Regions from separate parts of the Bradyrhizobium sp. WSM2254 genome, predicted to be linked through region 2. Evidence: predicted binding sites of a transcription regulator. Region 2 holds the regulator's gene; each other region holds the start of a gene.
The links. Region 2 encodes PhoB, which activates phosphate uptake and scavenging genes when phosphate is short. Its sites were predicted from a motif close to TGTCATNNANCTGTCAT; they were not measured.
Positions count from the first base shown of each region.

Region 1: the regulator PhoB is predicted to act here: its motif matches at 1,622-1,638, upstream of A3M7_RS0117815 (UDP-2,3-diacylglucosamine diphosphatase).
Region 3: the regulator PhoB is predicted to act here: its motif matches at 1,877-1,893, upstream of A3M7_RS0134815 (YbhN family protein).

Region 1 is NZ_AXAB01000023.1:143,416-147,422, forward strand. It holds gene A3M7_RS0117805 (PAS domain S-box protein) at 1-337, opposite strand, end outside; gene thiD (bifunctional hydroxymethylpyrimidine kinase/phosphomethylpyrimidine kinase) at 647-1,447, shown strand; gene A3M7_RS0117815 (UDP-2,3-diacylglucosamine diphosphatase) at 1,662-2,474, shown strand; gene A3M7_RS0117820 (glycosyltransferase family 1 protein) at 2,474-3,547, shown strand; gene A3M7_RS0117825 (threonine/serine dehydratase) at 3,713-4,007, shown strand, end outside.
Region 2 is NZ_AXAB01000001.1:317,590-321,596, forward strand. It holds gene pstA (phosphate ABC transporter permease PstA) at 1-294, shown strand, start outside; gene pstB (phosphate ABC transporter ATP-binding protein PstB) at 291-1,112, shown strand; gene phoU (phosphate signaling complex protein PhoU) at 1,124-1,840, shown strand; gene phoB (phosphate regulon transcriptional regulator PhoB) at 1,863-2,570, shown strand; gene A3M7_RS0101445 (GcrA family cell cycle regulator) at 2,795-3,304, opposite strand; gene A3M7_RS0101450 (aspartate aminotransferase family protein) at 3,760-4,007, shown strand, end outside.
Region 3 is NZ_AXAB01000063.1:29,117-33,123, reverse strand. It holds gene A3M7_RS0134825 (MFS transporter) at 1-851, opposite strand, end outside; gene A3M7_RS0134820 (ferritin-like domain-containing protein) at 1,130-1,636, opposite strand; gene A3M7_RS0134815 (YbhN family protein) at 2,065-3,147, shown strand; gene A3M7_RS0134810 (hypothetical protein) at 3,249-4,007, shown strand, end outside.

The DNA of each region.
Region 1 (4,007 bases), on a different contig from region 2:
AGAGCGCACCGGCTGTGAAGACCGACGCAATGGCCGTCGCCGCCTTGACCATGCCCTCGATGCCGTAGACCGGGACCCAGAGCGTGTAGATCGACAGCACATGCGTCAGGCCGCACGCCATGATGAAGACCGCGAACGCCCAGTAGAGCCACCCGAACTTGAGGTCGCGCCGCTTGGTGACGAGGATCGCGAGTGCAAACGGGATCGAGAAATAGGCTGCGGCGATGCAGGCGTCCGAGACGACGTGCAGCCAGATCAGTTCGGGCTCCCAGAGCAGGCAGATCCCGTGTGGCGAGAACATCGAGGAGTCGAGGAGACGTTCGAAGAAGGCCCACATGGTTCCACCCCGAGAGGCTTGCAGGTCGGGTCGGCCCGCAGCATTGGTGCCGTTGGATGGCTCTGCCGCCCAAGGTCTCACTCATCGATGGTGGAGGCCAAGGGCCGAGGCCGTGTCGGGCCGTATATTGCAGCATGTGCCTGATTCGGGGCGACAATGCTGCGCGGGATCGGCTCCGCCTGACTCGCTTGGGCCCGGATCGGCGGTGCCGCAAATCACCGCTGCTGCGGCCGGCCCCGCTTGCTGGCGTTCCATGGTCGCGCTAGGACAGGCCATGGCGATGTTACTCTCAAACGACTGTATCCGGCGATGACGACGCCCGTGGCGCTCACCATTGCCGGCTCCGATTCGAGCGGCGGCGCCGGCATCCAGGCGGATCTGAAGACGTTCGCGGCGCTCGGCGTCTACGGCGCCTCCGCGATCACGGCGCTGACGGCGCAGAACACGCGCGGTGTCACCGGCATTCACGCGGTGCCGGCTGATTTCGTCACTGCGCAGATCGATGCGGTGTTCTCCGATCTCGACGTCGGCGCGGTAAAGATCGGCATGGTGGCGCAAGCCGCCAGCATCGATGCGATCGCGGCCGCGCTGGCGCGCTGGAAGCCTCGCCATGTGGTGCTCGATCCCGTGATGGTCGCAACGTCAGGCGATCGCTTGCTGGCGTCCGAAGCCGTGGAAGCCCTGCGCACACGACTGATGCCGCTGGCCTCGGTGATCACGCCGAACCTGCCGGAGGCGGCGGCTCTGCTCGGCGAGCAGGTCGCGGCCAGCGAGGCCGGGATCGAAAGCCAGGGGCGGCGCCTGCTGGCGCTCGGCTGCCGAGCCGTCCTGATCAAGGGCGGGCACGGCGAGGGGGCCGAGAGCATCGACTATCTCGTCACGTCCGAAAGCACGATTGCGCTCGCCGCGCCCCGCGTTGCCACCCGAAACACCCATGGCACCGGCTGCTCGCTGTCCTCGGCCGTGGCGGCGGGTCTTGCCAGCGGCGAGACTCTCGAACAGGCGGTGCGCAACGCCAAGGCCTGGATCAGCGCCGCGATTGCGGCTGCCGACCGCTTCAGCGTCGGCCACGGCCACGGGCCGATCCATCATTTCCACAAGTTCTACTGACGCCGGCTTCGAGCTGCGCGCCGACCCCCGCCGTTAACCAATAAGGCGACGGGTCCGGGCTTTTGCGGACAGCCATGGTCGCTTCATGTCGCCTGATTGTCGCATGCGACTGATATTCGCGGGGAGGGCGAGGCGAGGTTTGATTCGTATCTGAGGTGCCTCAAAGGTTCAATCGGTCATCCCCCTGTCACGGGATATTGTTACAGGCTGTCGCATGGGAAGCTACGATGTGAGTGACGAGAGCCCTGAAAGGCGCTTTCGCACCTTGTTTATCTCCGACGTTCATCTCGGAGCCCGCGGTTCACAAGCCGACCTTCTGCTGGACTTCCTGCGCTACCATGACGCCGAGACGATCTACCTCGTCGGCGACATCGTCGATGGCTGGGCGCTGAAATCGAGCTGGCACTGGCCGCAATCGCATAACGACCTCGTCCAGAAGCTTTTGCGCAAGGCGCGCAAGGGCGCCAAGGTGATCTACATCCCCGGCAATCACGACGAGTTCCTGCGCAATTATTACGGCACGCATTTCGGCGGCATCGACGTGGTCGAGAACACCGTCCACACCGGCGTGGACGGCAAGCGCTATCTGGTCATCCACGGCGACATCTTCGATCTCGTGGTGCAGAACGCGCGCTGGCTCGCCCATCTCGGCGACAAGGCCTACGACTTCGCGATCCAGATGAATCGCTTCGTCAACTTCTTCCGGCGCATGTTCAAGGTGCCTTATTGGTCGCTGTCGCAATGGGCCAAGCAGAAGGTCAAGAACGCCGTGAACTATATCGGCGCGTTCGAGCAGGCGCTCGCCGCCGAAGCGCGCCGTCACGACGCCGACGGCGTGATCTGCGGCCACATCCACTATGCCGTGATCCGCGACGAGGCCGGCATCCGTTACATGAATTGCGGCGACTGGGTGGAGAGCTGCACCGCGCTGGTCGAGCACGACGACGGCCATTTCGAGATCATCACCTGGGCGGATCAGGCGCAAAAGCCGGCAGCCGTCCCGCAGGTCGCAGCAAGGGCCGCTTGATGCGCATCCTGGTCGCGACCGACGCCTGGCACCCGCAAGTCAACGGTGTGGTTCGGACGCTGACCAAGCTTGCTGACGCCGCCAAAGGGCTTAACGTTGAAGGTCTTAACGTTGAAGGTCTTGGCGTCGAGTTCACGTTCCTGACGCCGCAATCGTTTCGCACTTTCGCGATGCCGAGCTATCGCGACGTGCGGCTCGCGATGCCGCGCCCGGCGCGAATCGCGAAGCTGATCGAGGAAGCCCGGCCCGACAGCATCCATATCGCGACCGAAGGGCCGATCGGCCTGATGGTCCGCCGCTATTGCCGACAGCGCAAGCTGCCGTTCACGACCAGCTTCCACACCCGCTTCCCCGAATATGTCCGCGCCAGGGTGCCGGTTCCGGAATCCCTGATCTGGCGGGCGCTGCGCCGCTTCCATGCGCCGAGCCGCGCCGTGATGGCGGCGACCCCGGCGCTTGCCCGCGAGCTGACCGAGCGCGGCTTTGACAATGTCGTGCTGTGGCCGCGCGGCGTCGACACGCACTTATTCCATCCCCGCGCGATCGATCTCTGCCTGCCGGCCCCGGTGTTCCTCTCGGTCGGCCGCGTCGCGGTGGAGAAGAATCTCGAGGCGTTCCTCGACCTCAAGCTGCCGGGCACCAAGGTGGTCGTCGGCGACGGCCCGGCGCGGGCTTCGCTCGAAGAGGCCTATCCCGACGCGATCTTCCTCGGCGAGAAGCACGGCGAGGCGCTGGCGGACATCTATGCGGCCGCCGACGTGTTCGTGTTCCCCAGCAAGACCGACACGTTCGGCCTGGTCCTGCTCGAAGCGCTGGCCAGCGGCCTGCCGGTCGCGGCCTTCCCGGTGAAGGGCCCCCGCGACGTGATCGGCGATGCGCCGGTCGGTGCACTCGATCACGATCTTCGCAATGCCTGCTTTGCCGCACTCGACATCTCCCGGCAGGCCTGCGTCGAATTCGCCGCCAACTACACCTGGGAAGCCTCGGCGAGGGCCTTTATCGACAGCATAAGGGCGGTCGGCGCGGTGCTGCCCGGCCGGAACGGCGGGGAACAGCCACGCTTCGTCGCCTGAAGGGGCTAGAGCCATTTCCGTTCCGATGGATCGGACCGGGCTCTAGATTCTTGTTTTGACGCGTTTTCTTCACGCGAACCGGTATCCGCTTCGCTCGAGAACGCTTTCGAAACCCTCGCGCGGAGGTGTCTTGCCCGGGCCTCGTCCGCCGCGATAAGGTCAGCCATGACCGAACAGCCCCTTCCGATCGGCCCTGCCGATATCGATGCCGCAGCGCGGGTGATCGCGCCCTTCGCCATCCGCACCCCGCTGTTGTCCTTTCCCGTGCTCAACGAGCGCGTCGGCGCCAAAGTGTTCCTGAAGCCGGAGATGCTCCAGCGCACCGGCTCCTTCAAGTTCCGCGGCGCCTTCAACAAGGTCGCCTCGATCCCGCAGGACCAGCGCGCCGGCGGCGTCGTGGCGTTCTCCTCCGGCAACCACGCCCAGGGCGTGGCGGCGGCGGCCAAGATCCTCGACATGC
Region 2 (4,007 bases):
CGGATCGCCTATCGCGCCGCCCGCTCCGGCCTCATCACCGGCGTGCTGCTCGCAACCGCCCGCGTCGCCGGCGAGACCGCGCCGCTGCTCTTCACCGCGCTGTCGAACCAGTTCTTCAGCCTCGGCCTGAACAAGACGATGGCGAACCTGCCTGTCACCATCAACAACTTCGTCCAGAGCCCCTACGCCTATTGGAAGCAGCTGGCCTGGAGCGGCGCGCTGCTGATCACGATTACCGTGCTTGCCCTGAACATTGGCGCGCGCATCCTTGGCGCCGAGAGGACCGCAAAATGAGTGAGCTTTCCGTATCGATGAGCGCGGCTGGTGGTTTGCCCCAGGCGCCGGTGTTGCCCGAGGCTCCGGCCAAGGTGACGGTGCGCAACCTCAACTTCTACTACGGCGAGCACCACGCGCTGAAGAACATCAACCTGACGCTCGGCGCCAACCGCGTCACCGCGTTCATCGGCCCGTCGGGCTGCGGCAAGTCGACCCTGCTGCGCATCTTCAACCGGATGTACGACCTCTATCCGGGTCAGCGCGCCACCGGCCAGCTCATGCTCGACCAGACCAACATCCTCGACGGCAAGCTCGACCTCAATCTGCTGCGCGCCCGCGTCGGCATGGTGTTCCAGAAGCCGACGCCGTTCCCGATGACGATCTACGAGAACATCGCCTTCGGCATCCGCCTCTACGAGAAGATCTCGAAGTCCGAGATGGACGGCCGCGTCGAGAAGGCGCTGCGCGGCGGCGCGCTGTGGAACGAGGTCAAGGACAAGCTCAACGCCTCCGGCCTGTCGCTCTCCGGCGGCCAGCAGCAGCGCCTCTGCATCGCCCGCACCGTCGCGGTGCGGCCCGAGGTGATCCTGTTCGACGAGCCCTGCTCGGCGCTCGACCCGATCTCGACCGCCAAGGTCGAGGAGCTGATCCAGGAACTGTCCGAGAACTACACGATCGCGATCGTCACCCACAACATGCAGCAGGCGGCGCGCGTCTCCGACAAGACCGCCTTCATGTATCTCGGCGAGCTGATCGAGTTCGACGACACCAGCAAGATCTTCACGTCGCCGAGCGACCGGCGCACGCAGGATTACATCACCGGCCGGTTCGGCTGAGGAGACGGGACATGGGTTCTGAACATACCGCAAAGGCCTTCGACACCGACCTCCAGGAGCTCACCCGGCTCGTCGCCGAGATGGGCGGGATTGCCGAGCGCATGATCGTCGATTCCGTCGACGCGCTGATCCGCCGCGACGTCGCGCTCGGCCAGCGCGTGGTCGCCACCGACACCGAGCTCGACGCGCTGCAGAAGCGCATCGAGGAGCGCGCCGTGCTCACCATCGCCCGCCGCCAGCCGATGGCGGTCGATCTGCGCGAGATCGTCGGCGCCATGCGCGTTGCGACCGATCTCGAGCGCATCGGCGACCTCGCCAAGAACATGGGCAAGCGCGTCGCGGCGCTGGAGACGGATTTCCATCCGCTCAAGCTGTTCCGCGGCCTCGAGCACATGACCGACCTCGTGCAGCAGCAGGTCAAGTCGGTGCTGGACGCCTATGCCGCGCACGATCTGCCGGCGGCGATGGCGGTGTGGAAGGGCGACGAGGAAGTCGACGCCATCTGCACCTCGCTGTTCCGCGAGCTCCTCACCTACATGATGGAGGATCCGCGCAACATCTCGTTCTGCATCCATCTGATGTTCTGCGCCAAGAACATCGAGCGGATCGGCGACCACGCCACCAACATCGCCGAGACCGTGTTCTACATGATCGAGGGCCAGGCGATCACCGACAAGCGGCCGAAGGGCGACATGACGACCTTCGCCACGACGGTCCCGAATACCTGAAGACGCAAGGAGCGACGACACCATGGGCGCACGCATTATGGTGGTTGAGGACGAGGAAGCTCTCACCGAGCTTCTCCGCTACAACCTCGAAGGCGACGGCTATGACGTCGAGACGGTGATGCGCGGCGACGACGCCGACACCCGCCTCAAGGAACATATCCCCGATCTGATCGTGCTCGACTGGATGCTGCCGGGCCTGTCGGGCATCGAGCTGTGCCGGCGGCTGCGGACCCGGCCCGAGACCAAGCAGCTGCCGATCATCATGCTCACCGCGCGCGGTGAGGAGAGCGAGCGGGTGCGGGGTCTTGCGACCGGCGCGGACGATTACATCGTCAAGCCGTTCTCGGTGCCGGAGCTGCTGGCGCGCGTGAAGGGCCTGCTGCGGCGCGCCAGCCCCGAGCGGCTCGCCACCGTGCTCGCCTATGGCGACATCGAGCTCGATCGCGACAAGCGCCGCGTGGCGCGCTCGGGCCGGCCGATCGACCTCGGCCCGACCGAATATCGCCTGCTGGAGTTCTTCCTGGAGCATCCCGGCCGCGTGTTCTCGCGCGAGCAGCTGCTCGACAGCGTCTGGGGCCGCGACATCTACATCGACGAGCGTACCGTCGACGTCCATATCGGCCGCCTGCGCAAGCTGCTCAATCTCGGCCGCGAGCAGGATCCCATCCGCACCGTCCGCGGCGCCGGCTACGCGCTGGATGATCGCTTTGCGAAGGCGGAGCAGACGTAAGTCTGTGCGGATGTTTTAGGGCTGAGTGCGACCGCAAACTCAGTGGTCGTCCCGGCGAAGGCCGGGACCCATAACCACAGGAAGTGGTTTGGCGAAGACGAGTTGTTCGGAATTGGCACCGCAGACGAGTCGATAGACCTCGCGGTATGGGTCCCGGCCTTCGCCGGGACGACACGGAGTATTTTGAGCCGTCATCGCGCGACACTAGCAGCGCGGGCTTAAACTCACCGCGAGGGCTTGGCCGGTGCGCGCCGGCGATCCGCGGCTGGCTGATACGCCACGCGCGAGTGCTGGGCGCAGTAGGGCAGGCCCGACAGCGCCTTGCCGCCGCAGAAGAAGAAATCCGCGCTCGAGGGATCGCCGACCGGCCAGTGGCAGGTCGCCTCGTTCAGCTCCAGCAGCGACAGCCGCTGGCTCATCGGCACCACGTTGTCGTAGGTGACCGGTTCGGCCTCCACCTCGACCTCGAAGGCCTGCGCCAGCGCGGTGTTGCCGCGCGCAATGGGGCGGCTCACCCGCATCATGTGCTGCGCGGGGCGCGCCTTGCGCGGCCGCGGAGCCGCCGATGACGGGCTCTTGGCGCGGCCGGACAGGCCGAGCCTGTGCACCTTGCCGATCACGGCATTACGGGTCACATTGCCGAGCTCGGCTGCGATCTGGCTGGCCGATAATCCGGCCTCCCAGAGCTTTTTCAACTGCTCGACGCGATCGTCGGACCAGGTCAAAACCGTCATTGCACCCTTTCCCTCGCCGTGCGGCTGCCATCCTGGCGCCTCGCGGCGAATGCCTAAGCCTCGAAAAACCCGTGCCGTCAGAATCCCTTAAGGCTCGCCGGGCGCACCAGATGCGCCCGAACGTTTACGCCGGTACATGAGGACTTAGAGGATCAGAACTGCTGCACGAGATGTCGTATCTGACAAGCCAAACGCTACAATATGGCGTGACTCACGCGCAAGAGTCAGCCGACTCGCTTCCACATGTTCCGTGGCCAAAACCCGGCAAATTTGGCACCGCAAGACTACGGATTCAGCGTTTCGCGAGGCTTTCGGGCGGCATTGACACCGGTTTCACCAAGCATAAGATAGTGTCACGTGCCGCCCTTAAAAGGCGGCACGTTTCGTTTTCCGGGCCGGTCAATGGTGCGTTGCGCAATGCACGCTCACACCGTCCGCAACATCAAGTGACCGTCATGACTAGCAGCGCAGCGCCGCATTTGCTTCCCGTTTTCGCCAGGTCCGACCTCGGTTTCGAGCGCGGCGAAGGCTGCTGGCTGATTGCGACCAATGGCGATCGCTATCTCGATTTTACGTCCGGCGTCGCGGTGAACGCGCTCGGCCACGCCCATCCCGCGCTGGTCAAGGCGCTGCAGGAGCAGGCGACAAAACTCTGGCACATGTCGAACCTGTTCCAGAGCCCGGATGGCGAGAAGCTCGCTAC
Region 3 (4,007 bases), on a different contig from region 2:
GTGAACAGCCGGTGACCGAACAGGGACAGGGGCAGCATCGGCTGCGCCGCGCGGCTCTCGCGCCGGACGAACAGCACGGCAAGGACAAGGGCTGAAGCGAAGGCCGCGAGCACGGCCGGATCATCCCAGCCAAGCGCGCCGCCCTCGATGATCGCGCCGGCGAGCGCCCCCAGCGCGCCGATTGCCGCAAGCTGGCCGGGCAGATCGATCTCACGCGATGGCGCGCGCGTGGTCTCCGTTGCATGACGCCAACTCAGCCAAAGGCCCATGAGACCGATCGGAAGGTTGACGAGAAAGATCGCGCGCCAGCCGACCAGCGTGATCAGCGCGCCGCCGACGAAGGGGCCCGCGGTGAGCGCAAGGCTGGCTCCGGCGGCCCAGATCGCGACGGCGCGGCCGCGCGCGCGGTCGTCCGCATAGGCATGATTGAGCAACGCCAGCGAATTCGGCACCAGGATCGCCGCCGCCAGGCCCTGGACCAGTCGTGCCGCGATCAGCACGATTGCATTGGGCGACAACGCACAGGCGAGCGAGGCCGCGGTGAAGATGGCGAACCCGGCCATGAAGACGCGCTTGGCGCCGATCCGATCGCCGAGTGCGCCGGCCGTCAGGATGAAGGCGGCAAAGGCAATGGTATAGGCGCTGACGACCCATTGCAGTTCGGCAATACCGCCGCCGAGCGTCCTGCCCATCGCATCGAGCGCTGTGTTGACGATGGTGACGTCGAGCTGCACCACGCCATAACCGAGGCTCATCGCGGCCAGCGTCAGCGCGGTTGCAGGACGCGACGAGGCGCGTGGCGCGCCGGCTCCGTCGTCGAAGGCTTCGTATTTGATGATGCTTGCTCGCATGCTGCCCTCCGATGCAGCCCCATGCGAAATATAGGCCGCCGATCCGCCGTCATGCTTCGACAATGGACGAAGGATGAATGTTGAGCGATACACTGACTCCACATTCGGTGTCATCGCCCGCGCAGGCGGGCGATCCAGTACTCCGCGGCGGAAATTGTGCAAACGAAGTCCCGCTGCGGAGTACTGGATGCCCCGCCTTCGCGGGGCATGACAGCAGATGAAGCGAGAAACAGCGCGCCGCGCGGACCACCGCGCGGCGGTCGTCGGCTAAACCGTCATCAGCTTGCCGCGCGCAAATTCACCTTGCTCTCGGCAAGCGTCGTGAGCTTCTTGTCGGTCGCCTTCTCTTCCTCGAGCGTCTTGGCGAGCACGGCGGCGCAATCGGTCCGGCCGAGCTGCTTGGCCCAGGCGATCAGGCTGCCGTAACGCACGATCTCGTAATGCTCGGCGGCCTGCGCCGCATTGATCAGCGCTGCGTCGAGCACCGCCTTGTCGGCGACTTCGCCGGCGGTCTCGTCGGCCTCCTCGATGATACCGTCGATCGCCGGGCAGTCGACCGCCTTCACCTGCGCGCCGTGCATCCTGAACACTTCCTCGAGCCGCTTGACGTGCTGCTTGGTTTCCTCGAGGTGCGTCAAAAAGCCCTGTTTCAGCTGCGGGTCGGTGGCCTTGTCGGCCATTTTCGGCAGCGCCTTAGTGAGTTGCTGCTCGGCATAGTAGATGTCCTGGAGCTGGTGCACGAACAGGTCGTTCATGGTTTTGATGTCTTTTGTGAACAGTCCCATCGTTCCGATCCTCTTGGGTTTCGGGAACACGGAGGCACCGGCTTGCACGAATAGCCGCATATTTCCGCCATGTTCGATTGCTGATGGGGCGCTAACGGGCACGCGGCATCGACGTTCCTAAAAGGCCGGCATCGCTTGCGCTGGAACAATGCAGTGGACGGCACGATATGAAACCATGCCAACAAACGAACGCGCGCGCCGGGCCGATCTGACGACTCATATGCTTAACGCGCGTCCGATGTGAACCACATATGACAAAAGTCGCCGGTCCGGCACAGAACCTATCCTTGTCAAGGGCTGCACAAGTCACCGTTTTTGCCTTAAATGATCTGGATCATGCCTAGCGATCGACGCCTGCCTTTGGCAACCATCGCGCCCGACTGGCCAATACCTGGCCTTGTCGGTCTTGCCCCCAGCCGGGAGGATGAATGCACGGACTGCTGCCCGCGTTGAAGCGCGGCTTCAAGAGATGGATTGGCTGGCGACGGCTCGGAATTGCCGCGAGCGTCTTCATCATTGCCTTCGCAATCACCACACTGGTGCGGACCCTCAAGGGTATCGACACCGGCGTCATCCTGACTGCATTGACCGAGATTCCCCGCGGGAATATCGGGCTGGCGGCGATCTGCGTCTTCTTCGCGTTCTGTACGCTGACCTTCTACGACTTTTTTGCACTGCGAACGATCGGCAAGAAGCACGTGCCCTATCGCATTGCAGCGCTCTCCAGCTTCACGTCCTATTCGATCGGCCACAACATCGGCGCCACGGTGTTCACGGGCGGCGCGATCCGTTTCCGGATCTATTCGGATTATGGGCTGAACGCGATCGACGTTGCGAAAATCTGCTTCCTGTCGGGCCTGACCTTCTGGCTCGGTAACATCTTCGTGCTCTCGATCGGCATGGCCATCCATCCCGATGCCGCCTCCTACATGGATCAGCTCCCGTCGCCGATCAATCGGCTGATCGCGCTCGGCGGCCTCGCCTCGATCGGCGCCTATCTGGTCTGGCTGTGCATGGGCGAGAAGCGCCGCGAGCTCGGCCAGAAGGGCTGGAAGGTGGTGTTGCCCTCGGCACCGCTGACGCTGGTGCAGATCCTGATCGGCGTGGTCGATCTCGGCTTCTGCGCCACGGCGATGTACCTCTTGATGCCGGCCAATCCGCCGATCGACTTCCTGTCGCTCGCCGTCGTGTTCATCCTGGCGACGCTGCTCGGCTTTGCCAGCCATGCCCCCGGCTCGATCGGCGTATTCGACGCCGCCATGCTGGTGGCGCTGCCGGAATTCGGCCGCGAGCAGCTTCTGGCGACGCTGCTGGTGTTCCGCCTGCTCTATTTCGTGATCCCGTTCGGCCTCGCCATCTCCATCATGGGCGCACGCGAGCTCTGGATGAACGTGGTCGAGCCCTGGCAGGAGCGACGGCGGCTGGCGGAGGCCTGCGCCCAGGGCAACCTGCCCAAGCAGGTGGCGGCGATGGAGCGCGAACGGTCGCTTCGGCAGGCCAGCAAGCGCTGAGGCGCTGGACGGCGGCGCGCAAGATCGTCAGACAAAGGTTGCGGGCGGGGGAGCAATCCTCTCTTATTTCCGCCTCAACTTTGCCGTTGAACACGCGGGCCATGATCCGATCATCTCTTCGCACCTTCTTCGCAGGCGCCCTGCTGCTTGCGGGGATTTTGACTGCTTTGCCGCCCGAGCGCGCAGCCGCGCAGGACGCCGGCGCCATGCAGATTTCCTGGGAGGTGCGCAGCCGCTTCCGCCTGTTCCGCGAGGAGCGCGACTTCCTGCTTCATGTGGAGAACGCGCGCAACCGCAGCATCCTCGCCGCCGAGCAGTCGCTGGAGCTCCAGAGCGAGGGCCGCGGCTGGGCCCGCAACATGGTCAACCGGCTCTGCATCGACCTCCAGGGCCGGGTCAATCAGCCCTGCACCCGCGACAACACCAAGGAAGACTACATCACCCCGGTCGACCACCCCGTCACCGTGCGCCTCGTCGGCGCGGTGCCGGTCGGCGCCACCTGCGCCTGGTCGTTCGACGACGGCGACGGGCCGCGACAACAGACCTTCGACTGCGCCGAACCGGTCAACCTGCGCGTCCGCTACGGCAAGCAGACGGTCGCGAGCGTCGACGTCTCCTCCGGCTCCGATCCGACCCAGCGCGTTCAGGCCGAGATCCAGGTCCGCGACATCTTCGTCGCCGGCCTCGGCGACAGCATTGCCTCGGGTGAAGGCAATCCCGACCGGCCGCTGGCGCTGTCGGACGAAGGTTTCTGCTTCCGCTCCTATCTCGGCACCGCCGGCGGGCAATACTACCGGCCGAGCCGCGCCAGCTACAAAGGCGGACGCGCCTGCGAGGCGCCGGATACGCTCGCCAACTGG